Regions from separate parts of the Paenibacillus odorifer genome, predicted to be linked through region 4. Evidence: riboswitches for the same ligand, from Rfam matches in the RefSeq annotation. Region 4 holds a riboswitch; each other region holds the start of a gene.
What was found. Region 4 has a riboswitch for cyclic di-GMP ahead of PODO_RS20270 (thiamine pyrophosphate-binding protein). Riboswitches for the same ligand answer to the same signal wherever they lie in the genome.

Region 1 (7,681 bases), 2.6 Mb from region 4:
TCAGCAGTGGATAGGTTTTAAGCGCACCGATCACGGCTTTGGTGAAGAAGGACATGAAGCCTAGTCCAACTTCATGTTTCTCTTTAAATGCATCCTTGCGACGCTTGCGGATGTCGAGGATCGCTGTCATGTCCACCTCGTTGAAGGTGGTAAGCATGGCCGCGGTCTGCTGCGCTTCGACCAAGCGGCTGGCAATCGTGAGCCGTCTGCGCGACATGCGCTTGCGCTCCACGTTTTTGCCCTCGTCCGGCGTGGCTTTGCTCGCTGCCGGCTTCGCTGGCTCCGGCTTGCCTTGCGGCGCCGGAGCTACCGGTGCAGCGGCCTGCGGCGCTGCTGCACCATGACCGGACACATCGGCCTGACCAATCCGGCCGATAGGATCACGGGCGCTAACCTCGCCGAGGTCGATGCCGCGCTCCCGTGCCAGCTTGCGTGCGCCCGGCGATGCCAATGCAGCGTGGCTGTCGCCACCTGCTGCAGGCACTTCGGGCGCGGCTACAGGCGCGGCGGCTGCTACTGCGTTGCCGCCTGCCGGAGCCGCTTTAGGCGCTTCGGCTTCGCTTTCAGCGGCCTGCGGCGTACTGCCGCTTGCGGCTCCAATGATGCCGATGGCTTCGCCAACGGCTACGTTCTCGCCCGCTTGACGCAGGATGGTGGAGATGACACCCTCCACCTCTGCACTAATTTCCAGATTGACTTTATCCGTTTCCAGCTCAGCGAGCACATCGCCTTGACCTACCGTGTCGCCTTCTTTAACCAGCCATTTGTAGATGGTTCCTTCGGATATGGATTCTCCCAGATCGGGTACTAAGATTTCTGACACAGGCCGTTTCCTCCCCAAACATAATGGTTTACGCTATTGTGATACCGTCCTCTTAAGAGGACGGTACAGCCGCTTGTACGTTCGAATTTGATTTTAGGGCTTCTGTTACAATTCTACGTTGTTCGAAGCTATGCACATCTGCATAACCACTGGCCGGGCTGGAACGTTCCGGACGGCCGATATATCTTACGCCGGCATTCTTTGGTGCGATGGCGCGTAACCGAGGCTCACTATAGCTCCAGCCGCCCATATTTTTCGGCTCTTCTTGCACCCAGACAATTTCCTGAAGGGAGCTGAAGGAGTTTAAATGTTCGCTTAACTCTTGTTCCGGGAACGGATAAAGCTGCTCTAGGCGAAGAACATGCAGCCATGACCAATCCTTATCCTGTGCTGCTTCCAGTTCTGTTTGGATGTCGATAGCGACTTTACCGCTGCAGACTACGAGCCGTTTAACTTCACTTGGTTTCTGGCCAAGCAAAGATTCAGCTAATACAGGCTTGAATTGTCCTGAAGCCAGCTCGGTTCCGGCAGAAGTGCTGCGCGTATTCCGAATGAGACTTTTCGGCGTCATAATGACTAGCGGTCTAGCATCTTCCTGCCCGCATAACGCTGCTTGGCGCCGCAGCAGATGGAAATATTGCGAAGCGGTAGTCAGATTAGCGACTGTCCAGTTCTCCTCAGCGGATAGCTGCAAGAACCGTTCCAGCCTACCGCTGGAGTGCTCAGGTCCCTGTCCTTCGTAGCCATGCGGCAGCATGATGACGAGATTGCTGCGCTGTGTCCATTTGGCGCGTCCAGCCGCAATGAACTGGTCAAAAATAACCTGACCCGCATTGGCGAAATCACCATACTGTGCTTCCCAGATTACGAAGGTTTCCGGTGCGAACACATTATAACCATATTCAAAGCCTAATACTGATGCCTCTGACAATGGACTGTTGTATACGCCAAAGGAGGCACGGGAATCGCTTAGCTGATGTAGCGGAGAGAATAAATCTCCTGTTTTACTGTCGTGCAGCACCAGATGGCGATGTGCGAAGGTTCCGCGTTGGGCATCTTGACCGCTCAGTCGGATGGGCGTCCCATTTTTCAAAATGGTAGCGAAGGCTAACGTTTCAGCCAGTGCCCAGTCGACCTTTTCACCCTCATTCAGTGCATCTTTACGACGTTGTAAAATGCGCTCCAGCTTCGGATAAACCTGGAATCCAGCTGGAACCGTCAACAGTTCACGATTGATCTCCTGCAGGCTGGAGATGGATACCGCTGTAGTGTTTGCCGCTGCGCGGTCCGTTTGTAGAGGAATGAAGGCTTTGGGTTCTTTTTTCTTATGATTGCCTTCCTTCATATTATCGTACGCACGCTGCAATACGCTTTCTGCTTCAGCATTCATCTTTTGCACGTCTTCGGCGGTAAGAACCTTTTCGTTTTTCAGTCTCTCTGCATAAACCTTGTAGACGGTCGGATGATTGCGAACCTTGCCGTAGACAATAGGTTGTGTGGTTTCAGGATCATCCATTTCGTTGTGACCATGACGGCGGTAGCCGATGAGATCAATTACGAAATCTTTTTTGAATTGATGGCGGTATGCGCTAGCTAAACGTACGGCTGCTACGCAGGCCTCTGGGTCATCAGCGTTGACATGGACTATCGGGATTTCATACCCTTTGGCGATGTCACTCGCATAATGCGTAGAACGGGAATCTTCACTTTCAGTCGTAAAACCAATTCGGTTATTAACAATGATATGGATCGTCCCACCATTTTGATAACCTTGAAGTTTGCCGATATTAAGCGTTTCTGCAACAATTCCTTCACCTGGAAAAGCAGCATCACCATGCATCAGCACCGCCATAGCTTTACTGGTATCAATCTTCGGCAGTCCTGCAGTGCTCCGATCTTCTTGTGCGGCACGAGTGAAACCTTCCACGACAGGATTGACGAATTCCAAGTGACTTGGGTTATTCGCTAGTGTTATTCTTGTGCGTACGGTTTCTCCTTCACGGACAGCACGGTCTGCACCGAGATGGTATTTCACATCACCTGTCCAGCCATAGTTAATGCCTGTGGAGCCTTCGGAAGGGAAAAGCTCCTTGTTCGGAGAATGATGAAACTCTGAAAATATGATATCATAAGGTTTGCCCAAAATATGTGCAAGAACGTTGAGGCGACCGCGATGCGCCATGCCCATCAAAATATGCTCTGCACCGTCATGTGCAGCAGCGCGTACGATTTCGTCTAACATCGGCACAAGAGCATCATTGCCTTCAAGACTGAAACGCTTCTGACCTACAAAAGTCTTGTGGAGGAAGGTTTCAAATTGCTCTACCTGAATCAGGCGGTTCAGGAGCTCTTTGCGTTCTGTATTATTCAGGGGTGCTGGTGAGCTGGTGGATTCTGCCTGTCTATTTAGCCATTGCAGTTCTTTTTCTTCATGCACATGCCCGAATTCATAGGCGATAGTCTTGGTGTATGCCTGACGCATACGTTGCACGGCATCCCACCCGGTATGCACATCATTCGGCGCATTTTCCCATATAAGCGTGGCAGGCAGTGCAATCAGGTCTTCGCGGGTCAGCCCATAGGTTTCAGGCTCAAGATATTTTGCCATGGGATTCTGATCGCGTACCAGCGGATCAATTTCAGCGGCCATATGGCCATATATACGAATATTGGCGATTAGCTTGGAAGCTCTTACTGCTTTTCTAAGCCATTCGGTGTCTCCCGAGATGCGCGGCTGAGGAGCCGGTTCGCTATCCGGAGTTAGGGGAGGGGGTCCCGAATTTGTAAAAAGCTCGCGATAATTATTTTCTACGGTGGAGGGATCTTTCACAAACTGTTCATATCTTTCTTGAATGTAGCCTAAATTGGGTCCGTAATACTTACTCCAAATGGATTCGTTATAGGGCTCTTTGGCTGCCATGAATACATCCTCCTTAACGGATGAACTCCATACGTGACATTTTGTGTCAACGCTTACTGGAGCTGTGATGATTGCGGTTTCATTTCTCATCTTATTGTGCTACTTTCAGCCACTGTAATCAATTCATTCTTTCGTCCAATACGTTCGCAAAATGGTATAGGTTAGCTTGTTCTAATGAAAAGAAGGGTGTTTCTTCTCATTACCCATTCTAAAGGCCTATTAAAATGATTCTATTATCCTTATTTTTAACTATTAGGTCAGTAAATATTTATTTTGCTAGTACAATTTATTTTATGTAACGGACGAGTATCGTGATAATCGGACAAGATCTTTGAAAAAAAATCTTTTATTTTTCGTTTTTAAAATAGAAAGTAACCAGGAATCGACACACTTTTCCGCTTTCTTTTTGTATAATGTTATTGCAGATAGTAATTTTATAGTTTTTTAAGCAGATCCTTTCGTGAAAAGGGTCCAGTAAAAGGTAAACTTGCCGAAAGGCAGGGGCACAAAGTCGCGGGTCTAAGGTAGAGATACTATGACAGCCGGATTGCCTGGGGACGTAAAATCTTAGGGGGAGATTTTTTGGAAAAGTCCAACCAGGGTAGCAACAGAGAACAGCAGTTTATTGATCTGGATCAAGAGTGGGTACATTTATTATTAGCAGCTAAGAAGGCTGGCATTAAGGCAGATGAAATCCGCCAGTTCTTTCATGAGAAAACTGTGCAGATCGTGCAGTAATACATTAGAGGGGTTACATATCGAAAAAGGGCACAGCGGTTCTTCGCTGTGTCCTTTTTCGATATGATTTAGTAGAAGAGAGGATCGTACCAGATTAGTAGGAAGTATTAATCCTTTTGATCGAGCTTCCATTTCTGATAGTCCAGAAATTCTTTGAATTCGCGTTTGCTAATGCCTGAGTCCATAGCTTCCTGCACCAATCGGAACCATTCCGAATCTAAATGTGATTCCTCTGCATCATTTGGTTCTCCATAGAGTAGGGCATGAATGGATACCTGAAGCGCGTCAGCGATCTTTTCGATAAACTGGATGGATGGATTGGATTGGATGTTTCTCTCCACGTTGCTAAGATACGACTTAGCCACATCTGCTCTGTCCGCAAGCTCAGATAGGGAGAAACCCTTGTCTAGGCGGAGCTGCTGGATACGTTGGCCCATATTCTGTGGCACTATGCTGACGCCCCTCCGTAATTTTTGTTATTAGTATAGCAAATATCAATAAATCGGACAAAGTTTATTGTAAAGAGAAGAGCAGCAATCTGCTTATCCGTGGCCGGATTCAGGATCTGCTGCTCTTCGAGTATTTTATTAAATTACTTTATTGATCTTAGTAGTCTTTTTTCGCACCTTGTTTAGCTACGAAATCCCAAGTCAGTGTTAAGCTATCGCCTTGGAAAATATTTTGATCTTGGTTATTTTCCACAAATTCGAATTGGACGGAGAAGCTGTCATTGGTACCGGCTTTAATACCGGATGCTTCGGTAAAGAGTTGATCCCAACCTGTATTTTTTACGAGATCCGGATGCTGACTTTTTAAAGCAGCAAGTGTAGTCTCATAAACTACATTTTCAGGAGAGACGATAGGTACCCCTTTATCATTATTTCTAAGGAATTTAACTTTAATGAACTCGGCTAAATCCAAGTAGTTATCTCCTTTAGCATCCGTGATTTGAGTCGATGTATTCAGAATGATAGATCCGATATCGAGCGAACCATCGTTTTTCAATTTGAAGGATTTAGTTACAGTATCACCTGGTTTCAGGTTAGGAATATTAACGATGACAGAAGGGTCGGAGTTCAGATCGAGTGTACCCGCTGCGAATGTAGCTGTGCTTTGCGCAGTGTCGCTAAAGTATGCGAAGGTTCCTCCGCCGATTAATGATAAACCCAGTGCTGCAGATGCTACGCCAAGACCCAATGTTTTCTTGATACCCATAATAAAATTCCTCCTCAAATTTGTGTTTGAATTTTTTATAAAATTTATATATTGTATCTTCCGGTTCGTAAGCGGAAGTGGACAATCAACTTAGGGCTGTGTTTCTGTTGGGGACGGTGAGGCTGGCAGTAGGGCAGTATTTTTCTTTTCTAATGCAGCTACAGCCTTCCAAGAGGTATACAGAGCATAGAGCAGAAGCATCAAGCCAGGCACGATCATGAGGACTACACTTCCAGCTTTGGAAACCGCGAAATTCATAGCGTAACCGACATAGGGTACAGTGACCCCGGTATACTGAGCTACAACATTCGCAGAACTGGTTGGGTTCATGTCGGGTGCGTCGTTGTTATCGCCTTTAGTGCGATAAACAGCTTCACCAGTAGCGTTATTGACGGTCGCTTCTACAATCCGGTGAGTAATGAGCAGATTATCTTCGTTCCTAAAGGTGATGACATCGCCTGGTTTGAAACGATTCATATCCCCTCCGGGTTTTAATGCGACAATTGAGCCTGTCTGAATTCCTGGTTCCATCGATCCTGAGAGTACGGTTTTGATCTCATATCCGAAGAAAGCAGGTTCACCACCGGAGGCCTTGGATAACACTACGGCTGCCACCAGCAGAATAAAGATCACAAGCATTAAGCTCGATAAGGTATTATTGATAATTTTTTTAATTCGCATCTTATTCTCCACCTTTCTCAGGTTGAGGGTCCGAAGGAGCTTGGGTTGCTACCGGCGGGGTAGTCGTACTGTCTTCCGCCTTTGGCGTCTCTTGTGGAGCCTCTTGCTGAGGAACATCTTTTGGAATTGTGAGCTCTTCACCAATTTCCGGCTTAACCGGGTCAGTGGCTGGGGCTTCAGGTTGTTCTTTATTTGGGGCTTCCGGAGCAGCTTCACCTGACGTTGGAGGGGTTGCCTCAGCTTTCGCTTTATCCTCGGCTTCTTGTTGCTTTTTCTCCTCAGCCAAACGTTCTTCTTCCTTCTTCGCTTCTTCTTCTTTCTTTGCTTGCTCTTCTTCTAGCCGAGCTTTTTCAAGCTCTTCTAGTTTTTGCTCGCGAGTCTGACTGATCATTTGGAGTTTATCTTGAAGGGTAGTGATACCTGAGGTTGCCGATTCTTTAAGGTTAGTCAATTCGGTATTTAGAGCTTCATAAGTGGAGGTGAGGTCGCTAGAGATCACGCCATCTGGTTGAGTGAAGGTAATCAGGAATGGCAGCGGCTGTGGGAACTCTCCTTCGCGTAATTCAAGTTGTCCATAAACATCACTGGTAACTACCGAAGCGAATGGAAGACCGACATCGTGTATGGAGGTTAGGTAACTAATAACTCCATTTAAGGAAGCATTCAAGGATTCCGAGATCACACCGCTTTGATTCAGGCTGCTTTGTAAATCTCTGAAAAATTGCTCATCCTTGATTTCTAGACAGTTTGAATCTAGAGAAGTCATATATCCTCCTATCTGGAAGAGTAAGGCTGCTGCTGCACTTAGCTCATTGTGGATTTGATTCCAAATTTGGCTGTTAGCCGCCAGTTGCTCGTTAACGCTATCTATTTGGGATTGAAGCGCCGCTATTTGCGAAGAAATCTCTTGTGCAGCGACATCAAGCTCTTCCAGCGACATCCCTTCTATTCCCGAAACGTCCGAGTAGTTAGCTGATGAGGAAAAGGGTTGTAGTGATTCTTTTAAAGTGAGCGCTCGATTAACATGCTCTTTGAACTCTGTAAGCAGTGCCTTGATCGAATTCGGAAATACTTCGCAAAAGCTAATCGTGCTAGTGGTTTGCGCAGCAGCTCCAAAGCCTCCATAGGTACCACCAACTTGCTGCGAGGTATATAGAAATAAGACGGAGACAGCCATTCCTGATTGCAGTATACGTAAACCAATTTTCCTGTTTCTTCTAGGTCTTCTCCTTGCTGATCTGGGTCTCAGAGGAATACCTCCCCTCAATGTCTGTTTCTTTGGTTCGTTATTATCGTTCTTTATT
Region 2 (7,681 bases), 2.0 Mb from region 4:
GCACTCGCTTTTTTCAAGGTTTACCCTCGGAGAAGATCGAGGCGGTCTCAGGATTATTCACTTATAAGGCATATTCTAAGGGGACCCTGGTGTTTGCAGAAACAGATCCGGGGGATTATGCCTACATTATCTATTCGGGGATTATAAGGGTGTACGCTACCACGAAAGGGAAAGAGCATACCGTAGATCTTTTTGGAAAAGGCGATTTCTTTGGCGATCTGGAAGTGATCCATCCCTCCAATATAAGAGTGCTGTCTGCGGTGGCTATGAATGATACTGTATTATTTGAGATTAAACATGAGCTTTTTAAGCAGATGCTTGCCGATTACCCGTTGATTAAGGAGCAATTGATGCTGCTGCAAATGGACCGTTTATTTTTATCGAATCGGTTATTACATGAAATGAAATTTCATGATGCGAGAGCGCGTGCGATATTTACGCTGAGAAGACTATACCAAAGATTTGGAGTAGAGGAGCAAGGCAAACAGAGGATTGATCTTCGATTGACCCATCAGCAGTTCGCGGATATGATCGGAACGTTAAGGGAGACGGCTACCCTTGTGCTTAAAGATCTGCAAGAGCAAAAGATTATTGAGATTCAACATCAGCAGATCACCGTGTTAGACGCGACATATTTACTGGAGTATACGGATTTCGATTGAGAAGAGCCGTTCCGGGATCTTTTTCAGAGAATCGATTATTAAAGGGGTTATGAATATGGCTTGTAATCATTGTGTAGTAAGAGAGCTGAATTTTCAAATCAAGCCTCATGGTGAGCTTAATCTTAGGGTTTTACCTGAGGTTATTCATCACTTGAGTAGAAGTAATACGATACATAAGTTAGAAGAAAATGTGATTACGATTAAGGAAGCTGAAGCGCGAGATCTTCTAGATTTCTGTAACGATCATATGGAGTCCGGGAAAATTGAATTTCGTATAGATGACCAAGCATGGAGACCTCTATCCGAGATGTCTACTGTAATGGATATGAAGTGGATTGATGAGGTTATCACTAAGGGTCTTGTTACTTGTTACTTCCAACCGATTGTGAACGTAAGGGAAGAGATTTTTGCATACGAGCTTTTATCGAGATTTAAAAAAGAAGATGGATCCCTTATCTATCCTAATGAGATCTTTGCGGCAGCACGGAATCGTGGGCGTTTATATGCTTTAGACCGGTTATGTAGAATGACTGCCGTAAAATATGCTGCGCCCTTAAATAAAAAAACGTTTATTAATTTTATCCCTACATCAATTTACGCTCCAGAGTTCTGCTTAAGATCAACGGTTGAATTGGCTAATCAATTAGGTGTCGATCCCTCTCTTTTTGTCTTTGAAGTTGTTGAAACGGAGAAAGTGGATGATCTCGCTCATTTGAAAGCTATTTTAACATATTACAAGGATCGGGGATTTGAATACGCTTTAGATGATGTTGGGGAAGGCTTCAGCACAATCGAGATGTTATTGGAGCTTAAACCTCATTACATGAAGTTAGATATGAAATATGTTCAAGGCGTGTCCAGTGATCCGAACAAACAGAAAATAGCTAAACAATTTTTAGAAAAGGCTTTAGAAATCCAATCTGTTCCTTTAGCAGAAGGTGTGGAGTTTAGAGAGGACTTTGAATGGCTTAAGCAGAGTGGTTATCAGTTGTTTCAGGGATATTTATTTGGAAAGCCTGATCCTATTCCCAAACAGTAATCCTAATGAGTATATATCGGTCCAGAGGATGAGATGAATTTCAGGTCAGAGTCTGAGTACAGCCAACCCCCGGGGTTGTATAATTTAGGTAATTTGAAAAGGGGGACGGGATGGATATGAAATGGCATCAATTTGTAACGCGCTGGGCGGATTCTAGGGGCTTTGATGGACGAGAAATTGATTATCAATGGCCTTCTCCCTCATTTCCGGTCATCAGTATTCGTAGTAATTTAGGGCGATACTCAGGTCAAAAGTATGGTCATGGAAGTAAACCCCGTGTAAAGACAGCCGTTGGTTTAATCGCTATTGGAGATGTAGCTGTCGGATTGATTTCCATAGGTGCGATAAGCGTGGGCGTACTTTCCTTAGGAGCAATATCACTGGGAATGTGGTTAGCGATCGGAGCAATAGCACTTAGCTGGCTTGGCTTCGCAGTGGGAGCGATTGCGATTGCAGGAGTGGCTGTAGGAGCGATCGCAATCGCGGAAAAAGCGTTGGGGGCCATCGCCATAGGGGATACGGCGTTTGGTGCGATAGCGATAGGCAGGATCGCTGGGGGTGCCATAGCTATCGGACAATGGGCATATGGTGTAATCGCAGTTGGCGAACATGGTTTCGGATTAATTCCCATCACGGGCGATGTGTGGAATTGGTTCCGGCGTTTGTTCGGATCGGGGAGTTAAGTAGACCTCCAGTCCTAAAGGATCCCATTCTCTTCCGGAATATTCGATAAATAATATCTATCACATAAGAAAAACTAATTGCAATTACCTATACTCATTTCATACCAATTAATCATGCGATCAGATCTAGGCTTATGTTACTCTTTGAATGTATTCGAAACTTCATAGGCAAACCTATGGAAATGTAGGGACGCAAAGCTATAGGGACTAAGGTTATCATAACTATTGTCAGCCAGCTGCCAAAGAGTGTGTAACGCTTTTTGTTAAAATATAAGAAAGTATAAGTTATACACCTATACTTAATATCTTATATTTCTCGCTTAAACGCTTACCGTCCTTATAAGGACGCCGAAGGCGTTTATGCTTGTTAAGGTTTAATAAAAATTAAGTCTTAATTTTTAGGCGACTTTATACGCAATCAAGCTACTCTTTTGGGGTAGTTTTTTTTGTGCCCATTTTTGGGCACTGGAGAGATTCATATGACATCTGGGGGTAAGAAGAGATGAAGAAAATGATTGCGATCGCTACATCGGCGGCCATGTTGGCCAGTTTTTCGAGTGAGGCAGGTTATGCTTTAGCAAGTGAGGCAAGCAAGGTAAAGGTAACAAAAACAGTCGCGCAAAGTAAGGTCAACTTATTAAGCAACGCTTCGGTTATTCCGTTTGAGCTGTACGGCAAGGATGTTCTAAATGCCTATAATGAGGTTTTTAGAATGAATCCAGCAAATATTAAAACCATCACAAATAACGGTGGCAACTACTCAGGCTCACCTATAGCTAAGGCTATGGATGGGGATATGAGCACGCATTGGGAGACTGGCAAACCGAATAGTTCAACGTTTACGAATGAGGTTGTGTTTGTTTTCAATGAGTCCGCTGAATTAAATAGAATGGTATATGCCGCTAGGCAATCCGGTGCTAAGGGTAAAGGCTTTGCTCAAGAATTTGATATCTATGGCTCCACTACAGATGCGGGCGATTTCACACTCGTGTCTTCTGGGGAATATACAGGCTCAACCGGTGATGTAGTGGAGATTCAGTTTGTACCTACGGCCTTTAAGAGACTTAAATTTGTCTACAAAAAAGCAAACCAGGATTGGGCGAGTGCAGCTGAGTTTTCTTTTTATAAAGAGGATAGTGTCTCTGCTAAAATGAAAAATTTATTTACAGATGATACCTTGAGCCAAGTTAGTACAGCCTTTGATACGGCAGAGAAATTAACAGCTTTAGAAAATGAAGTACAAGCACATCCACTGTATGCGCAGTTTAAAGAAGAGATAGAGAATGCAAAGATCCTTTTGGAGAACCATCAGGTAGAGGTAACAGCAGCCAAGGTTTCGAAGCTAAAAGGGTATGGTACAGCCTATGAAAATGCCTATAGCCAAGCTTATAGAATGCCAAATGCAAACGTATCAAAAGTAACGGTGAACGGTGGAAGCTACCCAGGTACGAAGCCTGAATATATGCTGGATGACCAGCCCACTACGCATTGGGAAACGAACAAAAACAATGATGCAAGCTTCACGAATGAAGTCGTGTTTGAACTAGCGCAAGCGGAAGTGCTGGACAGAGTGGCTTTTTTGGCTAGAGATAACCGCAAAGGATTCCCAGAGGCTTTTGAAATCTATGCATCAGAGACGAGTAAAGGAGAGACCTTCCAACTTGTATCTAGCGGAACCGCGATTAGTACCAATGATTTTCTGGAATTTAAATTCGAACCGACGAAGTTTAAAAGATTAAAATTTAAGTTCACAAAAGCTAATATTAACAGACCTTTTGCGGCTGAATTTAGATTTTATACAGAAGATAAAGTAAGCGAAGCTGTAAATGGTATTTTCACAGATGGAACGATGAGTGCGGTTGTGTCTGCTTATAATAACGTTGCAAAAATCAATGAATTGGAGGAAGCGGCAAAAGTACATCCGCTCTATCCAATCCTTAAAGATTCATTGGAACTAGCTAAGAAGCTGGTTAATGGCGAGGTTCAAACCGAAGGTACCATCATAGAGGCCGAGCAGCGTGGAGATATGAATAAACATGCTCAGCAAAACCTGAGAATAGGCTTCGGCACGAACAACCAGCCTACAGGACTTGCGGCAATGCCTGGCGAGACCATCAATGTTTATGTGGATGCTGCTTCGGGTGATAAGTTGCCTTCTTTGATCTTTTCTCAACAAGAGGGAGCTTGGAATAGTTGGGCTAGGGGCGTACAATTGCGTGCGGGCAAGAACACTATAACTGTACCTGAAATTGCAACGACTAGTGCTTATGCTCATGATGTAACTAAGGGCGGCACCGTTTATATCGTAAATCCCTATACAGCTGAGGAGCAAGGGAAGGCGCCACTGATCCGCTTCGAAGGTTTAGAAAAGATTCCTTTTATGACCAAGACCACGGATCCAGAGCAATTCAAAACCTTCTTAATCACATACAAACAAAGACTGGACGAAGATAAAGCGGCTCATCCAAATGTTCAAGATCGCAAACTTATCGATGTGGTAGAAATGGCCAGCGATCATGTTATTTTTACAGGAACTGCGACTGAAGCATACAACAAATTTATTACGCAAGGAAATAACCCGCTGGATACCGTAACTGGGTATGACACCTGGATGAAAAGCATTTTTACCTTCTATGGCTTGGATGGCAGTAGTGAGATTCATGATGCCAAGCTAATTCGTGAGAATATTCGATTGATGCAGCCTTATGGTGCGATGTATGCAGCGGGAGATCATACAGGGATCCAACTTGGAACAGTAGGAACCATGTTAGGTGATTTTAACAAAGCTTATCCGGGCTGGGGACTGAATCACGAAATTGGGCATCGCTTGGCTATGGGTGAACGGGAATATGGCGAAGTAACTAATAATATGGTGTCTATGTTTATGTCTGTCGCGGCGAATTCGATAGATAATCGTATACCGTATGAATCAGATATCTATAAATATGTCCTCGAAGAAAATAAAGTGGTAATGAATCAGCAGGGCTTATTTGCACAACTCGGAGCCTATTGGCAGCTGGAGCTGGCACATCCGGGATACTGGACAGAGCTGACCAAGCTATATCGGGAGCGGAAGGTCACCCTTCCCAACGGTGACAATTCCAAGCAGCAGTATTTGGTGGAGTTCTCCTCCGAAGTACTGGGATTAGATTTAAGCAGCTATTTTGCCAGACATGGCTTCACTGTGAATCCTGAGACAAAAGCGAAAGTAGCCAAGTATCCGGCACCGCAAAAGTTATGGTATTTAAATAACTCGGTGATTAATTATGAGGGAACTGGAATAGTGGATAAAAATCTGGCCATTAAGGTTAATATCACACCTAACACCACGGCTAGAACGAACACGTTAAGTTTCAGTATAGATAAAGAGCTTAAGCAAGACTTTTTAGGATATGAAGTGTATAGAAATGATGTGTTAGTTGGTTTTACAGGAACTGACCAATTTGTGGATCAGAATGTAGATGCGAGTATCAACTATACGTACAAGATCGTCGGTTATGATAAAAAGCTGAACCCACTGAAGCCCGTACAGATTAAAGCCTTTAAGCCAGCCTTGTCTGTTGAAGATCAGCTCACTTTAAAGCTTAATCAAACCTTTGATCCGATGAGCTATGTAAAAGCGGCTAACTATCTAGGAAACGATATTACTGCGGATGTCTCTCTGAAAGCCAATAACGTTGATGTAACGCAAAAAGGCAACTACGAAATTGTATATGAAGTGAAAAGCGAAGGGGTTACGGAAACGAAAACCACACAGGTTACGGTAACGAGCGACTACGCCTATATTTCCGATCTCAATGCCAAGTCAGTCGTTGTAGGCTGGGGTGAATTAAAGAAAGATAAAGCTATTTCCGGGGGAATCATAACCCTTGTTCGCCAAGGATTGGCTGCGACGTACGCGAAAGGGATTGGTGTTCATGCCAACTCTGAGGTAGTTTACGATATTGAAGGTAAGGGTTACGACTTCTTTGAAAGCTACATTGGGATCGATCAGGCCATGAAAGGGAAACCTTCCTCGGCTACTTTTGCAGTGTATGTGGATGGAGAACAGAAATTTGAGAGTGATGTTTTCCGGGCAGGAACAGAACATCAATTTGTGAAAATCCCAGTGACTGGCGCAAGAGAGGTGAAGCTGGTCACAACAGATGCTAAGGATGGCAATGCTTCAGACCATACGGTATGGGCCGATGCGAAGTTCTCGAATAATTCAAGCAAACCTATCATTACAGTGCCGGAAGAGACAACCTTCGTTAAGCTGAACAGCGAATTTGATGTGTTGAGCGATGTAACAGCTTTTGATACGGAAGATGGTAATTTAATTGGAGCCGTTGAAGTACAATCCAATGGATTCACATCAAGCAAAACAGGGACTTACAACGTCGAGTTTTCAGTTACAGACTCAGATGGAAACTCCGCTGTGCAGGCCAGAAAGATTGTTGTATACAGCGCTAGTAAATACCTGAGTGATGTAGATTGGCAATCGGCAAAAACGGATTATAATGTGGTTCGAAAAGATAAGGCTAGCTCTAACAATCCGATTAAACTGCTGGTAAATGGTGAGGTCAAAGAGTTCGCTAAGGGCTTAGGAACCCATGCCAGCTCTGAAATCGTGTATAATCTGGCGGGTGCAAACTATGAATATTTTGAAACGTATGTAGGGGTTGATAGAAATATCCCTGAGCAGAGCAACTCCAGTGTAATTTTCAAAATCTTTGCCGATGGGGCAGAGGTTTATAACAGCGGACTGATGAAATTTGTTACAGAAGCCAAGCTTGCGCGGATACCTGTTAAGGGTGTAAGTGAATTGAAGCTGGTGTTAGATAATGCAGGTAACGGAAATGCTTCAGATCACGGTGATTTTGCTGATGCGAAGTTTATGATCTTGAACAATACACCAGAGCTTACCATATCTAAATCTGTCTCAACCAAAGTGGGCCAAGCGATTGATATCAATGAAAGCTATTCGGCAATGGATTCGGAAGACGGTGACTTGACGGCTCAAGTGAAGGTCACAGGCCTAGAGCAGGTTAATTTCAACCGGGCTGGAAAGTATCCAATCACTTACACAGTAACAGATAGTGATGGAAATACGACCACGAAGATTAGAACGATAGCCGTAGTAGACATGACGGACTTTACGTACCTGACGGATTACGACTGGAATTCTACTCAGAACAGCTATACTGCACCTTTGAAGGATAAATCTATTAGTGCCAATACGCTGAGATTAACAGATGAGAACAATCAGGTAGTGTCCTATGAAAGAGGAATTGGAGCGCACTCTAACTCGACGATTG
Region 3 (7,681 bases), 2.7 Mb from region 4:
GGGAGATGCTGCAATAACTTTTAAAATTGTTATTCAGTTGGGTGCAGTGATGGCAGTTCTAATTCTTTATTGGAAAAGGTATTTGGAAATTGGGGTTAATATGATTAGAATGGATTTTTCCAAAAGCAAAGGATTAAATGTCATTCATATGATTTTGGCTATGTTACCAGCATTAATCCTATATCTTCTCTTCAAGGACACAATAAAAAGCCAATTATTTGGCCCAACCCCTGTTTTGATCGGTCTAGTTGTTGGTGGGGTGTTGATGATCATTGCAGCGCGGAATAGGCGGACTGAAACCGCTGATACTATCGATGGGATTAATTATAAACAGGCTTTCGGAATTGGTCTGTTCCAATGCTTGGCGTTATGGCCGGGATTTTCGAGATCAGGTTCGACAATTTCAGGTGGCCTGTTGCTTGGCACTAGCCAAAAAGCCGCCGCAGATTTTACATTCCTTATTTCCGTGCCAGTTATGTTTGGTGCAAGCTTGTTGGATTTGTACGATAGTCGTGATTTGCTGAGTTCTGACGATTTACTTCTAATGTTAATTGGCTTTGCGACATCCTTTCTTGTGGCAATGATTGCAGTAGTGACGTTCATCAAACTGATTAAGCGACTTCGATTGGAGTGGTTTGCTCTATACCGGTTTGTTTTAGCAGCTCTCTTCTATTTAATTGTCATACAGTAATTGGATTAATCAATATGAACATCATGGGAAAGAAGCTTTTAAAAAGGGCTATACATCATATCCTGTACAGATTAAACTAGAGGTTCAAAACAAGGGGAAATCACCAAACAAGACAAAGCTCAAGTAGTCTATGAACTAAGGAATGAATTTTCGGTGAAAGCACTTCTACAGCTAGCCATTATCCCTCGTTTGTTTCTTCTACCATTAATATCACAAAGTGATTTTACAAGTGTTTGGGAATATGAAAAACCCCACCAGTTTAAGGTGGGGCTTTTGCTTACCAAGTATTATAGTTCGATTGATACTTAACTTGTTTATTCTCATAGCTCTCATTGGGGTAATCACGTCTGACAGACTGCAAGTAGCCTGAAATTGCAAATGCTGCAATAAGCCCTCCTATAATTCCTGTGATTAAGCTGAATGTTGAAAATCCGAATGTGGCAACTACTCCAATGGAAGACAATGCTACAAGCAATAGACTCAATATTTTCATCTTTATACACACCTCCATTTTGTATATGTAGTAATTTGAAAATTAAGATTGATACGTTACTATATTTGATCGGTTTCGATAAAAATAATAATATTTCAGCAAATCTTTAGACGGGCTTCATACTTATTTAAGCTAAGAGGATTATAGTAATCACATAACCCCCTTATAAAATAGATCTAGACCCTGCCGAAAGTGGTGGGGTCACTTTTTTGCACAGAGTGCATTTATAAATATGGATTTCTCCTTAAATCTACACAAAGAAGCGCCGCCCCTTTTGGAGACGTCGCTTCTTTATAGTAGATTCTATTCTTTTTGCTCAATTCTTGATTTTGGTGATTTTTTTGGCGGTAACTTGTGCAGGGAATGAATCATCACTTACTTCAAAAAATACTTTAATCTCATCGCCTTTTTTATATTTAGAAGGTGCAACTTTATTTACCCAAATGGCTTGAGAGTACTCATTAGATTCGAGCACCTCCTTGTATTCCTTGTTCAAGTCTTCTTCTTTTAATTCGGAAATTACTAAAATTCTTTTATTTTCTACATCTATTGTATGTACAATTCCTTTCAAAACTTCATCATTCTTACTACAGGCGGTGACTAATAACAAAAAAAAAATAAGAGTCCATTTAATAGTAGTACGTGGTTTTTGAATCATGGACCTTCCCCTCTAGTGGTTACGACATTAGTTTAAAATCGGTTGCACAGGCATAGCGTTTAGTACATTACCAATATAAGAATAAACAGCAGCATATCCATTATGACGACCTTTATTGATTCCCCTCGCACGCGGCAGGAACAATGTATCCTGAAATGCTTCCTGATGGTTTAGCCAAAAAACCACCATGATTAAACTAATTCGTACTTATAGTCATGTGCAAATTCTTTGAATGTAATGGGTCTTTTACCAAGTAATATTTGTAAATCGGGCGTGATTTTTTTGGCTAATCCAATTTTTGCAGTGAAGTAAATTCCAATCATAACAGTCACAAATTCTTTTTGAATTCCTTTTGTTAACATTTTATCTCTAAACTGAAGAACTGATGGATTAACATATTTGATTGTTTCTCCTAGCTCTTCAGATAAAATTTCAGCTACTTCATAGTAATCTAGCGCTTCAGTTCCCGTTAACGAGTAACCTTTATTTTCATGACCATTCTCAGTTAGGATTCTAGCTGTTACAGTACCGATATCACGAACATCGATAAAGCTAGTCTTGCCTTTTCCTGCGGGTACATAGATCTCCTTTTCTTTACGTAGCTCTTCCCCATGTTGAGAAATTAAGTTTTGCATGAAGAAACTTGGGCGTAAAAAAGTATATGGAATTCCTGATTTTTTAATGATTTTTTCAATTTTATGGTGTGGAACAATTGGGTTTTTCTCTACGCCCAATAGAGATAGAAACACAATGTGTTCAACTCCGACTTCCTTTGCGATATCTATGAGGGGTTGGAAATATTTTTTTGCGTCAGCTATATGAGGAGGGCGCAGTAAAAATAATTTTTTCACTCCTGTTAACACTGGACGAAAAGAATCAGCATTTTCAAAATCAAAATAAACATACTCACTGTCTTTTCGATGGGAGGCAATTTTAAAAGGTGTTTCACTTTTCCTTAGTTCGTTAACCACTTCACGTCCTACATTACCGGTTGCCCCTGTGATTAGAATCATAAGTCTCACTTCCCTAACTAATATTTAAATAGATCGTTTTAAGCACGTTCATAAACGTGGACATTTCTTGTTCAGAAATATTTTTAAGTGCGTTATCCATGATTTCGTCACTAAGAACTTCTATTTGACTCTTAATTATCATTCCCGAATCTGTAATGAATACAAGATTTGATCGTTTATCATTTGGATTATCTCTAATGTCCAGAAGTCCTTTTGCTTTAAGTCGCTCGAGTATACCCGTTATTGTAGGGCGATCCGAGTAAGTTCGCTCTGCAATCATAGCTGGAGTTGTTCCTTCTAAATGAATAGATATATCTTTTAATACTGCCCATTGAGGAGCTGTTACATTATAAAGTAAAAGTTTTTTTGTTAAGCTTTTTTTCATTTCAAGACTTACTCTTATTAATAACTGTCCTGGGTTGTCCATAAATTAATTCCCCTCTTTAAATAGTTTGCACACTAACTACTTGATTAGTATACAAACTATATTCTCCTTTATCAATTTTAATTATTTTATTTGTTTAAATTGTGGGGAGTTACAGGTGAATGTCAATAATATTGATATTTAGAACTTTTGTTTGTATATAATAAAAATGAATGTTCTTATTTTTAGAGGCGATCAATCATGGAAATGAGTATCGACCAAACGGTTGGGATTATTTATCAAGTCAAGGAGAGCAAGATTACACAACGCGAGATCGAGATCCGTGGCATCCGTGACAAACGTCCAACATAAACAAAGGGGATAAATATCATGCGGTGTATAACAATACGGCAGCCTTGGGCGACCTTAATTGCTCTTGGTGAAAAAGAGTTTGAAACTCGTTCATGGAGAACAGCCTACCGCGGCGAGTTAGGCATCCATGCCGGAATGAGGATTGACAAAAAGATTTGTGAACAGGAACCGTACAAAGCAGTATTGGCGAAACATGGCTATACAGCGAATAATTTGCCTACAGGAGCTATTATTGCTACAGGTCAGCTCGCGGGATGTTATGTGGTTACTCCAGAGGTGGATTTAAGGGAATGGATCAATGGGAACGAATATGATTTTGGCGACTATAGCGAAGGACGTTTTGCCTGGAAGCTTGAAGAGGTTCACTCACTGCGCCATCCAATTCCAGCCAAAGGTCGGCTAAGCTTGTGGGAGCATTCGGATCACTTCTGAACGGCGAATGATATTTTTAATGTAATTTTTATGTGCCTATCAGCTTTTTTTCAGGTTCGAGGTATATATTGAAGACACCAAACACCCCCCAGTGTTTTGTGGTATATCTCTCTCAGGTCTTGCCAACTCCCATGGTAAGGCCTATTTTTTTGTTCACTAATTGATTGGGGGGAGAGTAGAGCGGCTTCTATACAGCTTTATTTAATCTGATACTGTTCTTCGTAACTCTTAAAAGAGGAAATATCCAGCCCTAGGTATCTGCGCATATGGATGGCAGCCTGAGCCGCAACAATGTCATTCAACAGCAGCATTCGTTCGTGATAGCCACGACATATATACTTGGCTTCAATTCCCGTATTAAGTCTGTTTTGCTCATACACCTTGATTCCCCGTCTTCTCATTTCTGCACGAACATCCCTTAGATCTGTTGTAGCTACTGCAGCAGCTGTTCCAAGCACCTCCAGATAAGGGGCGGGTGTTCGTAAGTGTGTAGATAAAATGGCGGAGTCCCGTTCGAAAGCTGATAAAATCATCGGAAGCAATAAATAAGATTTCACCAGCATGTTGTCCCTGCTTTCTGCTCTATGCATGAATCTCATCACCTCTAATAGGAACGTATATTCGTATTCTACCCCGATATTCCAAAAATAATCAATGGTATTTCTAAACAGCTTATCCAATGTGATTAAATTCACAACTAAATAACGAAGAATAAATTATATTAAAATTGTAATAATAAAAATTAATGTATCGGACGTACATAAAGGAGAATTTATGATGGAAAAAGAGGGCAGCCTCCAGCGTGGATTGTTTTTTGGTTTAATTCTGAGTGTTCCCTTATGGATATCCATATTGGGCTATATACAGTTACTTTAAAATTTAATGAAAAACCTTATGCGAAGCGCCTTTAGGCGCTTTTTTTTGTATGGTAATAATGAGCGGAATCATCGAAAGGAATTGATTGACAATTGTGGGTGTCGGGCGCTAAACTGTTATTAATTCAAAAAGTATTAAAAGTCATAGACGGTTATTGGAGAGAATGCTTCGGCTACCAGTTCTGGACTTGCAGTGTAATACATATATATAGTCATGATAATAGCAAACCGTCTGAAAGGGCGGGACGCAAAGTCCAGGAGTCTAAAGTGTCTTAAAGGCACAATGACCGTCCGACTGCCATGAGAAGGGAATTCCACTTCTTTTTGGCGGTCTTTTTTGTTGTTAGGTCCTTTAGAGTTTCTGGTAATTATTCTGATTAATATAAATCATAGTTTTAGGAGGTGTGCCATTTGAAAAGAAGAATAAGACCGTTACTCTCGCTTGTATTAGCTGGGATTTTGACGGTAGGTAGTGGGCTTTCCTCATTAGGAGCTGGAGTTGCTGGAGCTAGTAGTTCTTCTACATTGGGAATTGCAGGGGTCTACAACGTGTTTATTCTAGGGGATATAACAACGGTTTCGGATACGGAAGGAAGGTTTGCTGCTGGAGGTAACGTTAACTTAACCAACTATAGTGTTGGAGATAGGTTGACCGCTGCTGAGGTTTCCTTGACTGACACACTTGTTGTTGGAGGGAATCTTACTTTCAACGGAGGTACTGTTTATGGGAATATCGTGCACGGGGGAGATTTTTCAGGGAATGTAACGCTCCTCAAGGGAGGTACAAAAAGACAGGGGAGTACGATTGACTTTTCAGCCGTAGGTCAGTCTTTGAAGGACAAATCAGCAGAACTTGCAGCATTGCCGGCGAATGGAACAACAGTGTACCAATATGGCAGTCTTACCCTGACAGGTACAGATCCTGCGGTCAATGTTTTTAATGTTCCAGGAGATAACGTCTCTAATACCTATGGAATTACAATAAATGTTCCTTCAGGATCTACAGCAATTATTAATATTGATGGTTCTAACGTAAAAATGAAAAACTTCGGATTTCTACCTAATAACGTGTTGAACAGCAAGAAAATTTTGCTTAACTTTAGCCAAGCTGCGTATCTGGATATGGCAGGCATAGGTGTAATGGGAAGCATACTTGCCCCCTATGCTCATGTTGATTTTATTAATGGTCAGATTAACGGTACTTTAGTGGCGGCTTCACTCAAAGGGACTGGTGGTGGTGAATTTCACCACTATCCATACGATGGTGATGAACCTGGACCAACGCCGACACCAACGCCAACAGTGACACCAACGCCAACGCCAACAGTGACACCAACGCCAACGCCAACAGTGACACCAACGCCAACGCCGACAGTGACACCAACGCCAACGCCGACAGTGACACCAACGCCAACGCCAACAGTGACACCAACGCCAACGCCGACAGTGACGCCAACACCAACACCATGTCCGACACCAACGCCGACAGTGACGCCAACACCGACGCCAACGCCTACGTCAACACCAACAGTGACGCCGACACCGACGCCAACACCAACACCGACACCGACGCCGACAGTGACACCGACGCCGACACCAACACCGACGCCAATACCAACGCCGACGCCAACAGTGACACCGACGCCGACAGTGACACCAACACCGACGCCGACAGTGACACCAACGCCGACGCCAACACCAACACCAACGCCGACGCCAACAGTGACGCCGACGCCGACACCGACACCGACACCGACACCAACACCGACGCCAATACCAACGCCGACGCCAACAGTGACACCGACGCCGACAGTGACACCAACACCGACGCCGACAGTGACACCAACGCCGACGCCAACACCAACACCAACGCCGACGCCAACAGTGACGCCGACGCCGACACCGACACCGACACCAACACCGACGCCAACAGTGACACCGACGCCGACAGTGACACCAACGCCGACGCCAACACCGACGCCAACGCCGACAGTGACGCCAACGCCGACACCAACGCCAACACCAGAAGCAACACCGACACCGACGGTAACGCCAGAGGTAACACCAACTCCAGAGGTAACACCAACGTCGACACCAGAGACTTCGGTGTTCCCGACACCAACGCCATCATCCGTAATTGGCACTATAGTTCTTGCAGAAGATCCTGTGCCGCTTGGGCCTGTAGCTTCGCCGACACCAGCGCCAGTACCAACACCGTCGAATAGCACAGAAGTACTTGTTGATGATGATGAGATCCCATTAGGTCCGGTACCGGCAGTGACACCAACGCCAACACCAACACCTGATGAAATCATCGTAGTGGACGATACGATCCCATTAGGTAAGCCGCCTGTGAAGGAATTGCCAAAAACGGGTGAATCAAGTCCTGCACCTTACTATGTAGCAGGTTTAGGTTTTGCACTTATCGGATTATTAATGAGAACCAAGTTCTCCAAAAAGAATAAATAATAAACGGTAGAGCAACATAGAGTCGCTTTCGGGGGGTGTCCTGATGGCGGCTCTATTTGTATGTCATGATTGCGATAGTTTGGTGCATTCTAAGTAGATGGTATACTCTTGTTGCAAAAGAAATGAAGAGGGGATGGCGAAGGTGAATTGATATGGTTCATTATTAGCGCTGTAATCATCATAGGGATTCTAATCTATGTGGGATTTTTCTTCTATGGTATTGCTATTAAACGAGCGCCAAAGGTATTTCTAAGTAATAATCCTAATCTGAAGGCTGATCCTCCGGTTGCCGGAGCTTCTTGGGGGGAGGGGAA
Region 4 (7,681 bases):
CTATGATTAACGGAACCGAATCTGATCTGCCGGGCGGACTATCTAAGCCGGCGCTTCGAGCCCTGCATGGGGCTGGATATGTTCAGCTTCAACAATTCAGCAAGCTTACGGAGGCAGAGCTTCTGCAGCTACATGGATTGGGGCCAAAGGCGATCGTTCTACTGCGGAGTGCTCTTGCGGAAAAGGGGCTCACCTTTGCAAGTAAGTCCTGATGTTGCGTTCATATTTATAACAAAAAGCGACAAGCTTAGGTGAATCCCTAGCTTGCCGCTTTTTGTTATATAGCTCCTAATATTCAATAACAAATGCTACATTTTGCCAACCGGCGCCCACTGTCCAGAACAGGACTTTATCACCACGTTCGATCTTTCCAGTAGTTACAGCTTTATGTAGAGCAATAAATGGGCTGCTGGTAGAGGTATATCCGAATTCATCCCCTATGTATACCGCTACATTGCGATCAATACCGACTTTCTCACACATCTCTAAGATATTAGGCAATGAAAACTGTGAGAAGCAGGCTGCTTTAATGGCTTCAGGCGCGATATTGTTGTTAGATAGTAGAGTACGAATAGACTCAGAAGCAGCATCTATGCAAATGGAATCATCAAAAGGAATAAACTTCACATTAAACTCTCCAGCCGCTACACCTTGTTTACCCAGTTTAGCCAGGCCTGCGCACGGGAACTTGGATTTATCGCAAACACAAGGATCCGTTTGGTAGATAGAGTCAATGAAACCGACTACATCCTCAGCTTGTTCAAGAATGACTGCCGCCGCTGCATCACCGAAGTTAGCGTAGTAGACTGGATCATTCTTATCGGCATGAGGGGTAACATAATCGGAGCCGATTACCAACGCTCGTTTAATCCTAGGATTCGCTTGCATCTGACGGCTAACCTGTTCCACTGAAGCCGTCATACCCGCACAATTAGCATTGCTGTCAATGCAGATCGTATGGGATGCGCCTTTGATCAAACGGTGAATCATTAATGAGTTGGTAGGAAAGATATACTCAGGAGTTTGACTTGCATAGGCAATAAGGTCGATATCGGCACCTGTGAGACCACTTTTCTCCAGAACATTCCGGGCAGCCTCAAAAGCCATCGTAAGGGAATTCTCCTCCGCATCCTTAATACTATACCGTGCATTACGACCTAATGCGGATAATAGACCTCTAATATCAATGCCTCTTTCGTCAAAATGCTTAATGAAAAAGTCGTTACCAACTATATTGCTGGGATGATAGATATCAATGCCTTTAATACGAATTCCGGTCATAATACGCCTCCAGGAAAGCAGTAAAATGTGGCCTACATATTAAGATTAAAAGATCTAGACTGTAACCGCAGAAATGATCTCGATGTTATCGAGTCCAGCTTTACGGCCAAGACGGGAAAGCTGCATTTTGAGGATCGGGTTATTTTCTAGCGTTAGATTTACTTTTACAAAACCATCATTCTTAAACATTACAAAGCAGCTTTCTAAAAGTGGTACCACATCTGGTGCAGTTACATTTAGCTTTCTGCAGTCGATTTTTAGTTCATAGTCAGCTGGAGTAATTGGATTGATAGTTTGTTGATAAGCTTGAATAGATTTTAGACCATCTTCTTCAGAAAATGTTCCATCCAACTCAATGTTAATAACCTTATTTGCAGTGTCTGTCTTCAAAACGAAACTTCCCATGCCTAAATCTCTCCCATAGATTGAATTTGTCCAAAACAGTTCGACTGCAATATCCAGCCCTTTATATATCCACTTAGCTGTTTTATAAAAGTCAAAATTCGACACTATACAGCAAGTATTGGGATATTCCGACTCTATTATAGGCATATTTTTCAAGTGCATGCAATAATAAAGTCGAATTTTGTATATTGTTGTCGAACTGTTGGGTTATTGGATTTCTTCTATGGTTGCAAGCAGGATATTAAAAGCTGTGATGATTCTAGGTGCCCCTATAACGGGTACTAAGTGTAATAGAATGCCTTTAAGCTGTTCTACGGTGACTCCAACACGAAGGGCCATAACATAATGAACACCCAGCTGTTCGAATTGACCCATTGAAATTAAAGATGAAATGACTGCGATTTCCTTCCAGTCAGGGGCTATAGTATTACGTTGAAAAATATCGCCATAGGCATTCCCCATAATAAATTCAGCCAAGTCAGGGAAGTGGTCTTTAATTGGAGCTAGTGCTTTTGCGCCATAGTCTCCTGATAGATTCGTGAAGTGGTTGAGACCACTGTTGATATTTTCCTTCATGGTTAGCCTCCTAGTTTAGGTTCAAAGTACGGTGTGCAGTCGGAGGGACTTCATCACGGTCTGTTAGTAGTTCAATAACGGCAACATGGTTTAGAGCTACCGCATCTTTAATTGCAGCTGTGAATTCATCCGCAGTCTCACATTTGTAGCCTTTAGCACCTAGAGATTCAGCGAATTTCACGGCGTCCATTGGTACTTCATATAGAGTTCCATCGATACGACCTGTGGTTTTCTCCATACCCTTAAGAGCCATATCTAGTTGCTTATTATTGACCACGATAAAGATGACAGGGATATCTTTGCAGACAGCGGTGTTAATCTCAGTGCCGAGCATCATGAAACAACCATCACCTGTAATGCAGAGGACAGTTTCTTCAGGAGCTGCAACTTTTGCACCAATAGCCATGCCGATCGAATTACCCATGCAAGCAAAATAAGCATCAAAAACAAAGCTGCCCGGTTTCTTAACCTTGTACCATTTTGCAGCGTGGAATCCATGGCTTCCATCATCAACGAAAATTGAATTATTATAAGGGATCAAATCACTTAAAGTGCTCATTACTGAAGCCAGTGAAAGATTCTTGAGGGTTGGAAGCTCTTCTGAATAATCAGCATCGGCCAAAGCCTCGCGTTTGGTGATTGTGCTTGGGTCAATATGATTTAGGCAGTGCACCAAATTATCGCGCAGGTCCCCAGTGACCGGTATCGTTTTGGACAATAGGATTTTTCCGACAAAGCTTGGATCAATATCAAATTGAATTAAAGTTGCTGGATGATTCTCCCGTTTAAGATTACAGATGGTCATATCACTTAAACGTGATCCAAGCACTATAAACAGATCGCTTTTATTCAATAAATCATCCCCGTGGGTCGAACCGCCAACGCCAATAGGACCATGATAGAGCGGGTGATCCCAGACTATAGCCCCTTTTCCACCAGGAGATGTTACTACAGGAATATTAAAAGTTTCTGCGAGTTGAACAAGCTCTTTATGTGCTCCGGAGCGGTTAATTCCTTTACCCGCAATAATCAAAGGATTCTTAGCAGCTTGAATAGCATCGATGACTCTATCGATATTAGCTTGACTAATTAGAGACTCTCTTTCTGGGATTACAATATTGCATTCTTCCAATACTTCAGTTTGTACATCAAAAGGAATACAAAGATGAACAGGACCCCGTTTGGCCAGGGCCACAGAAATCGCATGATTAAAAATAGTACCAAAGTGATCCCCACGTTCAACCAATTTACTGAACAAGGTGGCAGGTCTGAACATATCAGCTAAATCAGCCAGAAAAGAGGTGGAGTCCTGACATTGAGGAATTCCAAGCTCTGTAATGGATTGGTGGCCAGTAATAAACAGGACAGGTAGGTTGTTAGCTTTCGCATGAGCTGCTGCTGTGAGCAGGTTAGTTCCACCAGGACCAGAAGTACCAAATGCTACGCCTAGGTTACCCGTTTTCAGCGCATACCCTGCTGCTTCGAATCCGGAGCTTGCTTCATGTCTGCCGGGAATAAATTCAATACCGTAATCGACCATCTTTAGAACTATTGGACAAATCGATTTGCCAATGATCCCAAAAGAATGGGTGACTCCTAGGTTACGTAGTGCTTCCGCCATGTAATCTGCGACTGTCTTCAAAAGAAACACCTCACAAGTTTTTTGATATATATTAGTTATTAATCTACCGAATAGATACGATAGATCAATATACTCAAAAAGTAAAAACCTGTGCTCTATAGTAAGCACAGGTTGGTGGCATAAGGCGCCGCTAAGACTGAACAATAGTTCAGCCGTCCTGGTTCCTCTGCAACCTGGCAATCATGGCCTCAAACGAAAAAATGAGGCTGTAGATCCATGGTTTTGCGTCATCCTCTTTCGAGGATTTTGCCAATATTAATTTATAGTTGATAAGAATAATTTTCCTTTACAATATATTCCTCATTAATTTTTGTCAACATAATCCGCTAAAAAAACTCGAAATTTGACGAAAGTCTTGTCCAAGAGATGAAGTTTTGCCTCGCGAAAAAAACTGCCACCTAAGACTCAGCTTAGGTGGCAGTTGATAGTTTTGAACTAGAATTTAAAGATATGAATGGTTTTTTGCAGATTAAATACGGCCTGGGTCATTTTTTCCGTTTCTTCTGCAACAGACTGCAGGGCATTAATCTGTTCATTCATAGCCGCCGATACCTCTTCAGTGCCTGCAGCGGTTTCTTCGGTGATTGCTGAGATATTCTCAATTGCACTGGAAATTTTCAAGGCACTTTCTAGCATAAGATCACTCTCCGCAGAGAATGAAGAGATTTGCTCGGTAATGTACTGCACGCTTTGTACAATTTGTGCGAAAATATGGGCAGATTGAGTGATCATTTCATTCTGAACCTGCACAACCTCTTCATTGATGGCGATATTATCGATGGCTTGTTTAATATCTGACTCAATGCTGCGGACCAAACCGAATACTTCTTTTGTGGAAGCCGTAGATTCCTCAGCAAGCTTGCGAACCTCTTGAGCGACAACGGCAAAACCCCGACCATGCTCTCCGGCACGAGCAGCTTCGATGGAGGCATTGAGTGACAGCAGGTTGGTCTGCTCAGCGATCTCTGTGATGGTCTTGGTGATCATCGTAATCCCGCGGGCATTTTGTGAGAGAGCTTCAATAGTATCAGCCACTTTTTGTGTAGCCTCTATGTTTTTACGCATGCCTTCAGCCTGTGTATCTACGGATTGGCGCCCTTGCTCAACAAGTTCTAAGGTATGTATTGAACGTCTGTTCATTTCTTTGGTGGAGTTCGTATAATTGGATACTTTGGTCTCAATGTCTTTAATGGATTCTGTCATATCAGCGATATCCGTAGATATTTCATTTGCACCAAGAGCGAGCTCGGTAGAAGAAGAGGCTACTTGTGCCATAACAATTTTCAGGTTCTGGTTCTTATCTTCGATTCCGCGGCTTGCATCCATTACTTGACGGGTGATCTGCGATGCATCGGTCAGAATCTTCTTGAGCTTATCAATCATTGTGTTAAAGGAGCGGCTTACGTCACCCATTGAACCATTTTCGTCCGCTCTGCTAGTGAAATCCCCCTTCGAAATACTGTGAGATACATTAGCAATATCATCAAAAGATGATGTAAGCGTTCTCTCCACGAAGCGAGCAACAGGTAAAGTCAGACCTGCAAGAACAACTACTAGTATAATTCCTACGAGAAATTGACCTAGAATCATTAACGTAACTAAGACAGGAATAGCAAACAGTGCGGCAACGAGGTAACATCCGGCAACAATTCTTTGTTTTAACGGAAGTTTGTGCATCCAGCTCATTGGTAAAATGTCCCCCTTATTAAATTTTATGTAATGGTGTTATTATAGGGGATTTATAGGTCATTGGTCTATAGAGAAGTGTCATAAATCTTCTTTAAGTAGTAGATATTTAGAATTCATGTCAAAATTCCTCATATATTGTGGAAATTGTTTTAATAGCAGACTTTACCATCCCTACTAGTTCGGTAGGAGCTAAAACAATAACTGAAGGAGAAAAAGAGAGTACGATACGACAGGCAGATTCTATAGTATTAAACTCGGCCTCTACGTTCATCCACCCAGTATTAGCAGAGGGTTCTACTAAAGTTATAGTTACATATCTTTCACGTTGTAATTCTTTAAGAATAGACTCATTCACCTTTAATTTCACTACATATTTTGGCAGAGCTGCTTTAAAAGCTAAAGTCGACTGTTCCCAGTAGCTTTTTAAATCAAAAGTCTCAGGTCTGACAAATGATTCATTAGTTGCTTCAGCTTGTATTAATCTTGACACGCGAAAAGTCCGCATTTCATCCTCGGTTCGTGCCACTACATACCAAACTCCACGTTTTGCGACTAACCCAAGAGGTTCAATAAAACGTTCCTTCGTCTCGTCATTCCGTGGGTAAGTGATCTTTACTTTACGATCTTCCCAAACAGCTTCCTGCAGGATAGATAGGAACGGATAGGTCTCGTCGGAAGGGTGCCAGCTGGCACCATCAATATGGATGCGCTGGCTTAGGTAACTGGCTGGATTATTCGTCCTAGATGGCGAAGCAGCCTCCAGCTTGAGTACGGCAGAAGAAAAGTCGTTTTGTATACCCAGATCTTTTAAAATCGAGGAGTCTGCGGACAGCAGCAGAGTAGCAATCTCTGAGGGCTTCATACCCGTTAACGAGGTTCGGTATCCTTCCGTGAGCATCCAGCCCCCTTCGCGTCCCCGTTCGGCAAGAATCGGTATTCCTGCTGTACATAAGGCTTCCATATCTCTAAACACAGTTCGTTCAGACACTTCTAAGGTCTGGGCTAGCTCACGGGACGTCATCTTTCCACGATTTTGCAGCAAAAGTAAGATGGATAACAAACGATCGGCTCTCATTAAGGGAACATGCCTCCTCCTAATAAATGTTAGTCAGTTCTTAATTAATTATTATATTATATATGTCAGTTGATGTCATATTAAAGAATTATACTTATATAAGGTAAGGATTAAATATAGAACATTTAGAGAAAAACAAATGTAGAAAGGATTGAGAACATGACTTTAAAAGGAAAAGTAGCATTGGTCACCGGAGGCAGCAGAGGTGCTGGTAGAGGAATTGCATTGGAGCTGGCAAGGAAAGGTGCATTCGTTTATATTACGGGCAGAACGACAGAGGCCTCTGGCACAGGGCAAAGCAAGCGGAGCATTGATAACGTGCTTAGGGAAATAAAAGCGGAGGGAGGGTCCGGCAGCGCCATACGATGTGATCATACAAAAGATCAGGAGACAGAGACGGTCATTCGCCAGATTGCTTCAGAGCAAGGGCGGCTTGATATTTTAGTCAACAATGTATGGGGCGGCAACGATTTACTTATTGAGCAGAAGTCTTTCTGGGAGCTTCCAACAGCGCATTGGGACAATATGTTTAATGCGGGTGTGAGGGCACAGTTGGTAACAAATTATTACGCCATACCTTTAATGCGCGAGGCAAAAGCTGGCGGTCTAATCATCCACACAACCTTTTGGGATCATTACAAATATCTCGGAAACTTCTATTATGATCTTTCTAAAAATACACTTGTGCGCATGGCCTACGGGTTATCGATTGAGCTTAAAGAGGACAACATTGCAGTTATTCCTCTTACTCCGGGCTGGATGAGGACAGAGGCGGTGTTGGAGAGCATGAACACGGATGAGGAGCATTGGCATGAGGTTGAAGAATTGCAGATGACTGAATCCACAACCTATATCGGTAGGGCAGCCGCTGCTCTCGCAACCGATCCTGAGGTTATGTCTATGACCGGTCAACCGCAGCAGGTTGCTAAGCTCGCTGAAAAGTATGGATTTACCGACATCGATGGGCGGACTGTTCCCGCATTCTTAGTCTAAACAGCAAACTTGATCTGTTT

Region 1: it holds a riboswitch for cyclic di-GMP, as region 4 does, so the genes downstream of both, PODO_RS30840 (anti-repressor SinI family protein) here and PODO_RS20270 (thiamine pyrophosphate-binding protein) in region 4, are expected to answer to the same signal.
Region 2: it holds a riboswitch for cyclic di-GMP, as region 4 does, so the genes downstream of both, PODO_RS29020 (NPCBM/NEW2 domain-containing protein) here and PODO_RS20270 (thiamine pyrophosphate-binding protein) in region 4, are expected to answer to the same signal.
Region 3: it holds a riboswitch for cyclic di-GMP, as region 4 does, so the genes downstream of both, PODO_RS30860 (choice-of-anchor A family protein) here and PODO_RS20270 (thiamine pyrophosphate-binding protein) in region 4, are expected to answer to the same signal.

The regions. Positions count from the first base shown of each region.
Region 1 covers NZ_CP009428.1:423,730-431,410, forward strand. Annotated here, with positions in the region: gene odhB (2-oxoglutarate dehydrogenase complex dihydrolipoyllysine-residue succinyltransferase) at 1-823, opposite strand, end outside; gene PODO_RS01855 (2-oxoglutarate dehydrogenase E1 component) at 876-3,743, opposite strand; cyclic di-GMP riboswitch class I at 4,214-4,298, shown strand; gene PODO_RS30840 (anti-repressor SinI family protein) at 4,326-4,481, shown strand; gene PODO_RS01860 (helix-turn-helix domain-containing protein) at 4,589-4,918, opposite strand; gene PODO_RS01865 (TasA family protein) at 5,088-5,696, opposite strand; gene sipW (signal peptidase I SipW) at 5,787-6,377, opposite strand; gene PODO_RS01875 (hypothetical protein) at 6,379-7,554, opposite strand.
Region 2 covers NZ_CP009428.1:6,643,092-6,650,772, reverse strand. Annotated here, with positions in the region: gene PODO_RS29035 (Crp/Fnr family transcriptional regulator) at 1-662, shown strand, start outside; gene PODO_RS29030 (EAL domain-containing protein) at 718-1,701, shown strand; gene PODO_RS29025 (hypothetical protein) at 1,812-2,384, shown strand; cyclic di-GMP riboswitch class I at 2,542-2,628, shown strand; gene PODO_RS29020 (NPCBM/NEW2 domain-containing protein) at 2,887-7,681, shown strand, end outside.
Region 3 covers NZ_CP009428.1:543,118-550,798, forward strand. Annotated here, with positions in the region: gene PODO_RS02345 (undecaprenyl-diphosphate phosphatase) at 1-691, shown strand, start outside; gene PODO_RS30855 (hypothetical protein) at 969-1,184, opposite strand; gene PODO_RS02355 (DUF3221 domain-containing protein) at 1,501-1,842, opposite strand; gene PODO_RS02360 (SDR family oxidoreductase) at 2,034-2,855, opposite strand; gene PODO_RS02365 (MarR family winged helix-turn-helix transcriptional regulator) at 2,869-3,282, opposite strand; gene PODO_RS02370 (ASCH domain-containing protein) at 3,610-4,023, shown strand; gene PODO_RS02375 (YhjD family protein) at 4,221-4,718, opposite strand; cyclic di-GMP riboswitch class I at 5,111-5,201, shown strand; gene PODO_RS30860 (choice-of-anchor A family protein) at 5,310-7,367, shown strand; gene PODO_RS02390 (alpha/beta hydrolase) at 7,515-7,681, shown strand, end outside.
Region 4 covers NZ_CP009428.1:4,632,060-4,639,740, reverse strand. Annotated here, with positions in the region: gene PODO_RS20290 (helix-hairpin-helix domain-containing protein) at 1-212, shown strand, start outside; gene PODO_RS20285 (ketoacyl-ACP synthase III) at 289-1,281, opposite strand; gene PODO_RS20280 (hypothetical protein) at 1,336-1,791, opposite strand; gene PODO_RS20275 (carboxymuconolactone decarboxylase family protein) at 1,894-2,262, opposite strand; gene PODO_RS20270 (thiamine pyrophosphate-binding protein) at 2,273-3,913, opposite strand; cyclic di-GMP riboswitch class I at 4,069-4,165, opposite strand; gene PODO_RS31745 (methyl-accepting chemotaxis protein) at 4,340-5,590, opposite strand; gene PODO_RS20260 (helix-turn-helix transcriptional regulator) at 5,712-6,668, opposite strand; gene PODO_RS20255 (SDR family NAD(P)-dependent oxidoreductase) at 6,828-7,661, shown strand.